Roseisolibacter agri: one gene and its partner. The protein of the gene in region 1 interacts with the protein of each later gene in a pairwise test. Links are inferred from orthologs where the notes say so. Each region holds a gene or a part of one and is shown on either strand. Other genes may lie near its edges.

Region 1 (7,499 bases):
GCGAGCTGGCGTACTCCCACATCTCCTGGTCGAGGAAGGGGGAGCGCGCCTCCAGCGCCCAGTACATCGCGCCGCCGTCCACCTTCGTCAGGTACTCGGCCACGAACTGGTGCGCGAGGTCGTGGCGCAGGTAGTCGCCCAGCAGGTCGCGCGCGGAGCCCACCGACCATGGGATGCGCCGCGCCTCCACGTCGACGTCGCGCAGGCGCTCGCCGAGCACACCGTGGCGGCGCAGCGCGGGCAGGCCAGGCGTCGCCGCGAGGAACGCGCCGAGGCCACCGGTGACGTAGTCGGCGAGGTGCACGCCGCGCTTCGCGATCCCCACGCGCGGCACGAGATGCCGCCCGCGCCGCCACGCCCACGCCACCGCCTCGGGCGTGTGGCGCGCCGCGCGCGCGATCGACCGCATCCACCGATGGCGCGGATAGCCGAGGAAGACGTCGTCGCCGCCGTCGCCGGTGAGGAGCACCGTGGCGGACTCGCGCACCGCCTGCGACACGCGCAGCATGCCGAGCGCCGACGACACCGCGAACGGCTCGCCGTAGGCGCCCACCAGCTCGTCGAGCGCCTCGTCGTCGAAGTCGCGCATCTCCAGCACGCGATGCGGGATGCCGATGTCCTGCGCCGTCGCGGTGGCGGCCGCCGTCTCGTCGGCGACGTGGCCCGGCGTGCCGACGGTGAACGCGGTGATGTCGCCGCCCAGCTCGCGCACCGCCCAGCACACGAGCGCCGAGTCGATGCCGCCGCTGAGGAGCGCGCCCACCGGGACGTCGGCCTGCAGGCGCCACTCGACCGCGCGCAGCAGCAGCCGCTCGGTCTCCTGCACCGCGTCCTCGAAGGTCACGGCGCCCGCGCTGCCGGCGGCGGGCGGCGTCCAGTAGCGGCGCGTGGACATCGCGCCGTCCGCCCACTCGAGGATCGTCGCCGGCGGCAGCTTCTCGACGCCCGCCCATGCGGCGTGCGTCTCGTCCACCCAGCCGTACTCCAGGACGTCGGCCACCGCCTCGGCGGTCAGGTCGCCCGTCACGCCGGCGGCGCGCAGCGCGCGTACCGTGGACGCGAAGGCGATCCCGCCGTCGGGCGTCCGCGCGTAGGCCAGCGGCTTCACGCCCAGCCGGTCGCGGACCATGAACAGGCGGCCGCGGCGCTCGTCCCACAGCGCGAACGCGAACATGCCGCGGATGCGCGCCACCAGCCCGTCGATGCCCCAGGCGCGGTAGCCGTGGAGCAGCACCTCGGTGTCCGTGCGGCTCCGGAAGACGGCGCCGTCGCGCTCCAGTTCCGCCCGCAGCGGGCCGAAATTGTAGATGGCGCCGTTGAAGACGACGCCGAGCGCGCCGTCCTCGGTCACCATCGGCTGGAGGCCGGCGGTGGAGAGGTCGAAGATCGCGAGCCGCCGGTGGCCGAACGCGGCGCGCGACCAGGCGTGCACGCCCTGGCCGTCCGGGCCGCGGCGCTCGAGGGCACCCAGCATCGCGCCCACCGCCTCGACCTTCGGACCGCTCGGCACCGCACCGACCCACCCCGCAATTCCGCACATTGGCTGCTTCCTCGACTCTCGGGCGCCGCGGCGCCGACCGGCGCCGCACAGAGATACGCGCAGGGACACGACGACCCACGCGCGTTCGGGGCCACGGGACGGGGCGTCGCGTCACGAGCAGTCGCGTCACGGCTGGGCCAGCTTCTTGCCCCCTGCCGGCGCCGTTACACTCCGAAGCACCCGCTCCCGCGGACGGGGCCCGTCCCCGCGTCCGCCCCCTGCAGCCCTCGCCTGTCACCCTTCGTGCCTGACGTGCAGTCGTGGCCGTCCCCGGAGTATACCGCTGACACCGCGACCGCGGAAACCGGCGGCGCGGACCGGCCAGCCCCCCGGACGCCGTCGCGGGTGCGCCCGCGCGTCTGCGTCGTCGCGCCGTCGCTGCGCATCCTCGGCGGCCAGGCCATCCAGGCCGACCGGCTGATGCGGCACCTGCGCCACGAGGGCCGGGTGGAGGTGGGCTTCGTCCCCCACAACCCGAAGCTGCCCGCGCCGCTCGACCGGCTGCAGCGCATCAAGTTCGTGCGGACGCTGGTGACGACGGCGGCCTATCTCGCGCTCCTGCTCTGGCGCGTGCCCCGCTACGACGTCCTCCACGTCTTCTCGGCGTCGTACTGGTCCTACGCGCTCGGTCCGATGCTGGCCATCCTGGTCGGGCGGCTGTACGGCAAGCAGGTGATCCTCAACTACCGCAGTGGGGATCTCGAGGATCACATCCGCGAGTGGCCGCTGACGGCCGCGCGCACGATGGCGCTGGCGCACTGCATCACGCCGACGCCGTACCTCACGGGCGTGTACGCGAAGTTCGGCGTGAAGGCGGACGTCATCCCGAACTACCTCGACCTCGAGCAGCGCCGGTACCGCGAGCGCACGCCGCTGCGCCCGGTGTTCCTGCTCAACCGGCTGTTCGAGGGGCTCTACGACTACCCGACGGCGCTCGAGGCCTTCCGCCTGATCCAGGCCGAGGTGCCCGAGGCGCGGCTGCTCATCGCGGGCTACGGGCCGCTGCGCGAGCAGATCCTCGCGTGGATCGCCGAGAAGGGGCTGCGCAACGTCGACTTCCGCGGCAAGGTCACGCCCGCCGAGATGAACGAGCTGTACCACGAGGCGGACATCTACATGACGACGCCGCTGCGCGACTGCTTCCCGAGCTCCATCCTCGACGCGTTCGCGTCGGGCGCGCCGGTGGTGACCACGAACGCGGGCGGCATCCGCCACATCGTGGAGCACGACCGCACCGGCTGGATGGTGGAGTGCGGCGACGCGCGCGGGCTGGCCGAGGGGGCGCTGCGCATCCTGCGCGATCCGGACTACGGCCGCCGCCTGGCCGCCGCGGGCCGCCGCGAGGTGGAGTCGCGCTACGTGTGGGACGCGGTGGGCCCGCAGTGGGAGGCCACGTACGAGCGACTGACGCCGCACCGCGCCTGATCGCGCGAGACGCACATGCGACGAGGGGCGCCCGATCCGGGCGCCCCTCGTCGCATGTGCATCAGAGACCGTCAGCGACGCGCGGTCACTTCCGGATCGAGTCCTTGCGCGTGTCCGGCTGGTAGTCGGTCAGCTGCGACACGTACTGGCGCTCCGGCGCGCCGACGTAGATCTGCCGCGGGCGGGCGATCTTCTGCTCCTTGTCGAGCAGCATCTCCTCCCACTGCGACAGCCAGCCCGCCATGCGCCCCATCGCGAACAGCACGGTGAAGTACGACGTCGGGAACGCCATGGAGCGGTAGATCAGCCCCGTGTAGAAGTCGACGTTCGGGTACAGCTTGCGGCTGACGAAGTACTCGTCGTTGAGCGCCGCCTCCTCGAGCTTGAGCGCGATCTCGAGGTCCTTGTCCATGCCGACCTGCGCGAACACCTGGTCGGCGAGCTGCTTCACGATCTTGGCGCGCGGATCGTAGCTCTTGTAGACGCGGTGCCCGAAGCCCATCAGGCGGCTCCCCTTCCCGCCCTTCACCTCCTCGATGAACGCCGGGACGTTCTTCGGGTGGCCGATCTGCTCGATCATGCGCAGCACGGCCTCGTTGGCGCCGCCGTGCAGGGGACCATACAGCGCCGCGACGCCCGCCGCGACGGCCGAGAACGGGTCGACGTGCGACGAGCCGACGGCGCGCACCGCGCTCGTCGAGCAGTTCTGCTCGTGGTCCGCGTGCAGGATGAGCAGCACGTCGAGCGCCTTGGCGAAGGCCGGGTTGGCCTCGTAGCGCGGCTCCGACATGCGCGCCACCATCGACAGGTAGTTCTCGCCGTACGGCAGCGAGTTGTCGGGGTAGACGATCGGCAGCCCCTTCATGTGGCGGTAGATCATCGCCGCGATCGTCGGCGTCTTCGCCAGCAGGCGGATGATCGAGATGTAGCGCTGCGCCGGGTCGAAGATGTCCTTCGCCTGCGGGTAGAACGACGACAGCGCCGCCAGCGCCGACGTCAGCATCGCCATGGGGTGCGCGTCGTGACGGAAGCCCGTCAGGAACTTGGCGATGTTCTCGTGCACGTACGTGTGGAACGTGATGTCGTGCACCCAGCTGCGATACTCGTCCTGCGTCGGCAGCTCGCCGTGGCGCAGCAGGTACGCCACCTCGAGGAAGGTCGACTTCTCGGCCAGCTGCTCGATCGGGTAGCCGCGGTAGCGCAGGATCCCCTTGTCGCCGTCGATGAACGTGATGGCGCTCTTGCACGACGCGGTGTTCATGAACGCCGGGTCGTAGCTCATCATGCCGAAGTCGTCGTCGGCCGTCTTGATCTGGCGCAGGTCGGACGCGCGGATCGCCTCGTCGCCCTCCGTGCCGCGCTCGAGCATCGTGACGCTGTAGCTGCGCTGCGTGCGCGGGTCCTTCACTTCCAGCGCGCTCGGCGCCGCCTGCGCGGACTTCGCGCCGGCCGCCGTCGTATCGGTCTGGCTCATGCCGCTCTCCCGGGTGGTGTGCGGTCGCGATCGTCGTGCACGCGTGACCCGCGTCGTGCCGTACGTCCTGACGCGCGTCCTGTACGCACGTGGCACGCGGACGGCGACGCCGCATCCGCGCTGCGGGCCAATCTAGCGACGCCGTTCACATGCGGGCAGCACCGGCCACGCGCGCGTGGACGCGCGGGTGCGCGGCCCTGCCCGCGGGCGCCCGCCACGCGTTACCTTCCGCGCCGACGGCGGGTCCCCTCTGCGACCACCGCCCACGTCCGCTCCTCCTCCCCGTCTCCGCCCGCCCCGTGCTCCTTCGCTCGATCGCCGTCACGATCGCCCGCGTGCTGCCGCGCGGCGTGAAGCAGTGGGTCCACGGCCGCCGCTCGCTCGACCGGCTGGCGCGGCGCTCGTTCGCGTCGCTCTCCGGCGCCGGCTCCACGGCCGTGATCGCCGGCGGGCCGCTGGCGGGCGTCAAGCTCGTCACCGGCGAGCACGTCTCGCACGCCCACCTCAACGGCACCTACGAGGAGGACGTGCTGCGCGCGGTGGACCGCGAGGTGCGCGCGGGCGACGTCTGCTACGACCTCGGCGCGAGCATCGGCTACCTGTCGCTGCTGATGGCGCGCCGCGCCCGCCAGGTCTACGCCTTCGAGCCGGCCCCGCACGCGGCGGCCGAGATCCGCCGGCACTCGGCCGCCAACGGCTTCGCGCACATCGAGGTCGTCGGGCTCCCCGTCTCCGACCGGCCGCGCAACGTCACCTTCGCGCTCACCGACGTCGCCTACGGCTCGGCGATCGTGGACGGGAAGACGCAGTGGCCGACGCTCGACCTCACGGCGACGACGCTCGACCAGTTCGCGCAGGACCACGAGCTCCCCGACTTCGTGAAGATCGACGTCGAGGGCGAGGAGGGGCGCGTTCTCGAGGGCGCCCGCACGCTGCTGGAGCGCGGCACCATGACGTGGTGCATCGAGCTGCACAACGCCCCGGTGGCGCGGCACGTCCTGGAGCTGCTGGAAGCGCACGGCTACGTCGTCGAGACGCTCGACGGCCAGCGCTTCGCGGTGCACGGCGACGTCATCGCCGGCGACGTGCAGATCGTCGCCCGCGCGCCGCGCCGCCCGGCGGCCTAACCCGGCGGGCATCGCACGAAGACGGGGGCGGGCGCCGATGCGCCCGCCCCCGTGCCGTGTCAGCGCTTGGCGCGCTTCGGACGCCCGCCCGCCGCCGGCAGGCCGCCCAGCTCGCACACCACCGCCCACTCCTCGGGCGTCACCGGCGTGATGCTCAACCGGTTGCCGCGCCGCAGGATGAGCATCTCCTCCAGCCCCGCCGCGCCGCGCAGCGCGTCGAGCGAGACGTAGTTGGGGAAGCGCGCCACCGCGCGCACGTCGACCATCAGCCAGGTCGGCTCGTCCGGGTCGCTCTTGGGGTCGAAGTGCTCGTGCGTCGCGTCGAACGCGGTGTGATCGGGATACGCGGCCAGCACGATCTCCACGATCCCCGCCACCCCCGCCGGCTCGGCGTTCGAGTGGTAGAAGAACGCCAGGTCGCCGACCCGCATGTCGTCGCGCATGTAGTTGCGCGCCTGGTAGTTCCGGATGCCGTCCCAGTACGTCGTGCGGTCGGGCGCGGCGAGCAGGTGGTCGAAGCCGAAGCACTCGGGCTCCGACTTGAGAAGCCAGTGGCGGGGCGGTCGGGAGGCGGACACGGGCGGGCGTCGCGGACGGGGGGAACGCGGCGGGACGGGCGCCCCGCCGCCGACGCAACACGATGGTCGGGTCCGCCCATTTCCGGCACCCCGGCGCACCATTCGTCCGAGGTGCACGCGAATTGCCCGACAGCGCGGCATGACCACGGCCCAGGCCGGACCCGCCGGAGCGGACGAGGCACCCGCTCCCCACACCGCGGACGCGCGCCCGCGCGCGCTCATCGACGGCTCGAACGTCGCGCACGCGACCGAGGGCGGCGCGCGCCTCGCCAACATCCTGCTCGTCCGCGACCGGCTGCTCGCGCAGGGCTTCGACCCGATCATCGTCGCCGACGCGGCGCTGCGCCACCAGATCGACGACGGCGTGCACTACGAGTCGCTGGTCGGCAGCGGCGAGATCCACCAGGCGCCCGCCGGCACCGACGCGGACTACTTCCTCCTCAGCTTCGCCAAGGAGCTCGACGCGTCGCTGGTGTCGAACGACCGCTTCCGCGACCGGAGCCGCCAGTTCGCGGCGGTGCGACGGCAGATCATCCGCTTCATGATCCTCGCCGACGAGGTCGTGTTCGAGCGGCGCACGGGGAAGCGCGGCGCGCATGCCCCCACCCCGGGCCGCGAGCGCGCGCAGGGCCGCTCGCGCGGCAGCCGCCCGTCGCGCGAGTAGCCGGCGCCCGCGCTAGACCAGCGGGGCGTGCGGCAGGTCGAGCACGAACTCGAACCGCGTCCCGCGCCCCACCTCGGAGTCCACCGACAGCTCGCCGCCCATCGCGCGCACGAGCTTCTGGCAGATCGCCAGCCCCAGCCCCGCGCTCGAGAACGCGTAGTCGCGCGCCTCGGGGCGCTCGCGGAACGTCTGGAACAGGTGCGCGAGCACGCGCGGCGGGATCCCGCGCCCCGTGTCGCGGATCGTGAACCGAACGCGCGAGCCGCGCTCCGCCGCGACGCGCAGCTCGACCTCGCCGGCGGGCGTGAACTTGAGCGCGTTGGTCACGAGGTTCAGGATCACGCGCTGGATCGCCGGCCCGTGCCCGGTGCGCGCGCCGGCCGGCGCCTCGCCGATCACCAGCGTCAGCCCCTTCTCCTCGGCGATGGGCTGCACGATGCCGCGCACCGCCTCCAGCAGCTGCGCCAGCGAGAAGGGCGCGGGCTCGCCGGCGGCCAGGCGGTCGCCGCCGCGCGCCAGCTCCATCACGTCGCCCACCAGCGCCGTCAGCCCGAACGCCGCGCCGTAGACGAGCCCCAGCTGCCGCTCCTGCGCCGCCGTGATCGGCCCGCCCTGCTCCGCGCGCAGCTGCTCCACCAGGAAGAGGATGGAGCCGAGCGGGGAGCGCATGTCGTGCGCGACCTCGACCAGC
Region 2 (5,346 bases), on another replicon or contig:
GCTGGACTGATCGCCCGCTCGTTCGCGGCGGTGCGCGCGCTCGTGGGCGCATGGCGTGTGCTGCCGCTCCTGGCGCTCCTCGCGTCGCTGGCGCTCGCGCAGGGGAGCCGCGACTCGCTCGTGCCCCGCGGCGCGGAGCGGTTCGACGCGGGCCGCTTCACCGTCGTCGCGTATCCCGCCGACCGGCCGCTCGCCCGCAGCCTGCTGGCCGAGGCGCAGCGGCGCGACACGTTCCCGGGGCTGCCGCGGCCGCACGCGCGCGTCCTGATCGCCGTGGCGCCCGACGCGCGCCGCTTCCGCGACTGGATCGGTCCTGCCGCGCCCGAGTGGGGCGCCGCGATCGCGTTCCCCGCGCTGCAGCGGATCGTGATGCAGGGGCGCACCGCGGGCTCGGACGCGGGCGACCCGCGCTCGGTCCTGCGGCACGAGCTCGCGCACCTCGCGCTGCACGAGGCGCTCGGCGACCTGCCGCCGCGCTGGTTCGACGAGGGGTACGCCAGCTTCGCGGCCGGCGAGTGGGGGCGCGACGAGACGCTGGCGACCAACCTGACGCTGCTCGCGCGCGGGATGCCGACGCTCGACACGCTCGAGGCCGGATTCTACGAGGGGGCGGCCGAGGCGGAGGCGAGCTACGCGCTGGCGTTCCGGGCCGTCTCGGATCTCTCCGAGCTCGACCGTGAGCGGGGGCTGACCCTCTTCTTCCGGTACTGGAAGGAGACGGGGCGCTTCGACGCGGCGGTCCGGCAGGCGTACGGGATCACGGCGACCGCGTTCGAGAAGCAGTGGCAGGAGCGGACGCGGCGGCGCTACGGGATGCTGGCGCTGGTCGCGAACCTGTCGCTGGCGACCTCGATCTTCCTCGTCGCCTTCCTGCCGCTCTGGATCATGCGGCGGCGGCGCGACCGGCGGCGCCTGGAGGCGCTGCGGCAGGCCGACGAGATCGCGGAGCGCGAGGCGCGCGCGCTCGATGCGCTGCTGGGCGAGACGCCGGTGCCGGACGCCGCGCCCGAGCCGCCGCGGGGCTAGCGGCCGTGCCGCGCCCGTTGGTTGACTTCGCTCCGGACGCGCTCTAACCTGCCGACCCATGATGCAGACCACGACGCCGACGCCGACGACCCTCGAGACCCGCACGCGCCCCGCCTGGATCTGGTGGGTGGTCGCGGCCGTGGTGCTGGCCGTCGGGTACGCCGACCTCTGGCGCGGCGGCGAGACGCTCGCGCCGATCCTGCTCGTGCTCGGCTACTGCGTGTTCGTGCCGCTCGCGATCCTGCGCTGACGCGCGGCGCGACCGCGAGATGAGGAGAGGGGCGCGGCCGGACTCGGCCGCGCCCCTCGTGCATCCAGCGTGAAGGGGCGACTGCGTGCCGCAGACGCCTCACAAATGAAGAATGGATTAAGAGACCGCGGCGCCGTTGCGGGCATCCTCGTTGGCGTCTTAGCGTTACCGCCTCTGGGGCGGTAGCTCAGTTGGTTAGAGCGCTCGCCTTACACGCGATAGGTCCTGGGTTCGAGTCCCAGCCGCCCCATGTGAGCAGGACGCCGGGCACCCGGCGCGGCGGCTGACCGCCGCGGCGGGATCGCGCCGGCGGCGGGTGGCGGGAACCCGGGCGCGGTGGCGCACGGCTGGCACGGTCGGCGCAGATGTGGCAGCCGCAGTGCGCGAACCTCGCGTGGGGAACGCTGTATCTAGAGGGCGAAGGCTGACGTGAGCCGGCGTGGGAAGGCGCGCGAGCGCGCGGCCGGAACCGCCACGGGCCGAGAGGGTACAGATGTTTAACGCTTTGGAGGTTATGACATTGAAGGCTCGGTACTGCCACGCGCTCACGGCTCTCGCCGCCGGTGTCGTCGCCGCCGCTCCGCTCGCGGCCGGCGCCCAGACCTCCCGCGGGGCCGCGGATCCCAACGCCCCCCGCCTGATGGTCGGCGTCTTCCGCAGCGCGGACAAGACGTCCGGCGTGCAGGCCGCGGACGCGATCCGTACGCGCATCAGCCAGGACGTGACGCCCAAGCAGCTCTGGGTCCTGCCGAAGAACGACATCACGGCGAACCTCGAGGCCTCGGGCTTCCCGACCAACGAGGCGCTCGCGCCGCATGACGCGCGCGCCCTCGCGCAGATCCTCCGCGCCGACGAGTACATCGTCGGCAACGTGCTGCGCGACAGCGCCGGCATGCGCGTCGACGCGTTCCTCGTCATGACGCGCGACAACAAGCTGGTGCAGCCGCTCGGCTCCTACCGGGTGGACAAGGCCGACAAGGCCGCCGGCCAGATCTCGAAGGACTTCCGCGACGCGCAGAAGGCCTTCCAGCACGAGCGCGCCTGCGTCAACGCGGCCCGCGAGAGCAAGTACGACGTCGCGATCGCGGCGGCGCGCAAGGGCATCGCCGAGTACCCGAAGTCGACGCTGGCGCGCATCTGCCTCGCGCAGGCGCTGTTCGCGCAGAAGGCCTCGCCCGACGAGATCATCAAGGTCTCGCAGGAGGTCATCGCGATCGACCCGCGCAGCAAGCCGGCGCTGCAGCTCGCGTACGAGGCCTACAAGGCGCAGAACAACGTCGAGAAGGCGGACGAGACGCTGCTCGCGCTCGTCGCGTCCGATCCGTCCGACCAGCGCCTGCTGGAGCAGATCGCCAACGAGTGGGCGGCCAGCGGCAAGGCGGCCAAGGCGGTGCCGGTCGTCGAGCAGCTGGTGAAGGACAACCCGGGCGACCCGAACTACCTCCAGCTCCAGATGCGCGTGCGTCTGGCGGCCAAGGACTACAAGGGCGGCATCGCGTCGGGCGAGGAGCTGATCAAGGCGGACACGGCGGCGGCCACCGCGGCGCTGTTCACCCGTCTGGCCACCGCGGCGGTGCTCGACAGCCAGCCGCAGAAGGCCGCGCAGCTCGCGGCGATGGGCGTGCAGAAGTTCCCGAACGACGGGGATCTCCTCGGCACGTACGCCGACGCGCTGACCCGCTCGGGCCAGTCGCAGCAGGCGATGGAGGTGCTCACCCGCGCGCTCCAGGCCAACCCGAAGCTCCCCGGCGCGTACGGTGCGCTCGGCCGCATGCAGGCCGAGGCCGGGCAGGCCGCGCAGGCGCTCCAGTCGTTCCAGCAGGCGGTCGCGAACGGCGACAGCGCGAGCTCGGTGGCGCTGTACGCGCTCGCCGCGGGCCAGGCGGCCATGCGCAAGGCGTCCGCGTCGAAGGCGAAGGCCGACTACGAGATCGCCGACCAGCTCCTGACGTTCGCCGACAAGACCAACTCGACGCCGACGTCGTCGCTCCTGCTCGGCCTCAACTCGCTCTCGTTCGGCCAGATGCTGCTGACCGAGGCGCAGAAGTCGAAGAGCTGCGAGACGGTGAAGCAGGCGCAGGGCCTCTTCCTCGTCACGCAGACGACGGTGCCGAAGGCGGGCCGCGACAACCCGCAGGCGGCGCAGCAGGCGCTGACGGGCCTGAACCAGCTCTCGCCGTACGCCGACCAGATGGCGAAGGCGTTCTGCAAGTAAGCGCTCGACCGCGGCAGCTACTGCCGCAGGCGACGGGGCCGCGTCCACCAGGACGCGGCCCCGTTCGCGTTTCACCCCGCGCCGTTCTCGCCGCCCTCGCCCGGCAGGTGCCCCACGTGCACGCGCAGCGCGCGCGGCAGCACGCGGTACTCGAGCTGCGTCAGCGACTGCGGCTCGCCGTCGAGGTTCACGGTCAGCGGCACCTCGCTCTCCACGCGCACCCAGGGCAGCTGCGCGTACAGCACGCCGTCGCGCTCCAGGTGGTCGCCACGCCGCAGCTCCAGCAGCAGCCCCGCGAACGCACCCAGGGCCATCGGCTCCACCAGGCAGACGTCGAGCATCCCGTCGTCTACGCGCGCGAGCGGGGTGATGACCGTGCCCGCGCCCGTCGCGCGCGCGTTGCCCACGGCGAAGAGCAGGAACTCGACCTCCCGCTCGAAGCTCGGCCCGCTGAAGCGGGCGCGCCGCGGCTCGATCTCGCCGGCCAGCTTGCGCACCCCGGTGAGCGCGTACGCCAGCGGCCCGAGCATCCCTTTCGCCACCGCGCCCGTCTCGGCCGTCGTCTCGGCGCCCAGGCCGGCGGAGGAGACGTTGAGGAAGGCGCGGTCGTTCAGCGTCCCGAGGTCGACGACCACGGGCGGCCGCTCGATGACGAGATCGAGCGCGGCCCGCGCGTCCTCCGGGATCCCCGTCTGGCGGGCGAAGTCGTTGGCGGTGCCGACGGGGAGGATCCCCAGCGGCACGTCGGTGCCGAGCAGGCCGTTGACGACCTCGTTGACCGTGCCGTCGCCGCCGACGGCGAGCACGGCGTCGGTGCCGCGGCGGGCCGCCTCGGCGGCGAAGCGGCGCGCGTCGCCCGGCTCCCAGGTCACGTGCGCCCGGATGCGGTGGCCGATGGTGCGCGCCCACTCGGCGGCGGCGCGGAGGCCCGCGTCGTCCGCGCGGGCGCCATGGATCACGAGGTCGAAGGTGCGTCCGAACGTCATGGAGCGCGCGAAAGTGCGAGATTCCGGCCAGCGCCCGCGTCCCGCCGGCGCATCCTCGGGGCCCCGTTCGGGTCCGATTGACGCCCGCGACGGAGCGCCGCTAGCTTGCCCCTCCCGATGTCCGACGGTGCCCGCTGGGACTCCGCGTATCACGCCCCCGTGCTGGCGGCCGAGATCGTCCGCCTGCTGGTCGGTGAGGACGCGACCGGGGCGCCGCGGTCGGCGCACGGGCGCCTGGCGGTCGACGGGACGCTCGGCGGCGGCGGGCACAGCCTCGCGTTCCTCGAGGCGGGCTTCGACGTCGTCGCCTTCGATCGCGATCCCCGGGCGATCACCGCCGCGACGGAGCGGCTGCGGGCGTACGCGGAGGCCGGCCGCTTCCGGGCGGTGCAGGCCAACTACGCCGACGCCGACGTCCACCTCGCCGGTGCGACCGTGGACGCGGTCCTGCTCGACCTCGGCATCTCCTCCCACCAGATCGACGACACCGGCCGCGGCTTCTCGTTTCGCGAGGGCGCGCCGCTCGACATGCGCATGGGCACCGACGCGCCGGCCGACGCCGCCACCCTGCTCAACGCGCTGGACGAGCGCGACCTCGCCCGCGTCTTCCGCGATTACGGCGACGAGCCCCGCGCGCCGCGACTCGCCCGCGAGGTCGTGCGCCGCCGCGCCAACCGGCCGTTCGAGACGAGCGACGACCTGGTGGGCGCGATCCGCGGCGCCTTCGGGCCGCGCACCGGCCCTGGCGACTTCGCGCGCCTCTTCCAGGCGGTCCGCATCGCGGTGAACGAGGAGCTGGAGGGGATCGGCCGCGCGCTGCCGGCCCTCCGCGACCGGCTCGCGCCCGGCGGGCGCATCGCCGTCATCGC

Evidence for each region. The genes of interacting proteins can lie anywhere in the genome.
Region 2: the proteins of rosag_RS24715 (region 1) and rosag_RS14860 interact in binary tests that used the Escherichia coli proteins (3 or more experiments, as listed by UniProt). The link is inferred for Roseisolibacter agri from one-to-one orthologs.

The regions. Positions count from the first base shown.
Region 1 is NZ_BRXS01000010.1:73,729-81,227, forward strand. Bases 2,246-5,137 are described here. They hold rosag_RS24715 (citrate synthase), read right to left. Parts: upstream 4,440-5,137; coding sequence 3,051-4,439; downstream 2,246-3,050. Other genes in these bases: rosag_RS24710 (glycosyltransferase family 4 protein), read left to right, coding at 2,246-2,965; rosag_RS24720 (FkbM family methyltransferase), read left to right, coding at 4,739-5,137. In the rest of the region: asnB (asparagine synthase (glutamine-hydrolyzing)), read right to left, coding at 1-1,540; more of rosag_RS24710, read left to right, coding at 1,886-2,245; more of rosag_RS24720, read left to right, coding at 5,138-5,566; rosag_RS24725 (EVE domain-containing protein), read right to left, coding at 5,626-6,144; rosag_RS24730 (NYN domain-containing protein), read left to right, coding at 6,284-6,808; rosag_RS24735 (sensor histidine kinase), read right to left, coding at 6,821-7,499.
Region 2 is NZ_BRXS01000004.1:605,286-610,631, forward strand. What follows is about bases 2,521-5,346. They hold rosag_RS14860 (diacylglycerol/lipid kinase family protein), read right to left. Parts: upstream 4,478-5,346; coding sequence 3,563-4,477; downstream 2,521-3,562. Other genes in these bases: rosag_RS14855 (tetratricopeptide repeat protein), read left to right, coding at 2,521-3,491; rsmH (16S rRNA (cytosine(1402)-N(4))-methyltransferase RsmH), read left to right, coding at 4,595-5,346. In the rest of the region: rosag_RS14835 (tetratricopeptide repeat protein), read left to right, coding at 1-10; rosag_RS14840 (peptidase MA family metallohydrolase), read left to right, coding at 31-1,026; rosag_RS14845 (hypothetical protein), read left to right, coding at 1,085-1,276; more of rosag_RS14855, read left to right, coding at 1,917-2,520. UniProt on the Escherichia coli protein: In vitro phosphorylates phosphatidylglycerol but not diacylglycerol; the in vivo substrate is unknown.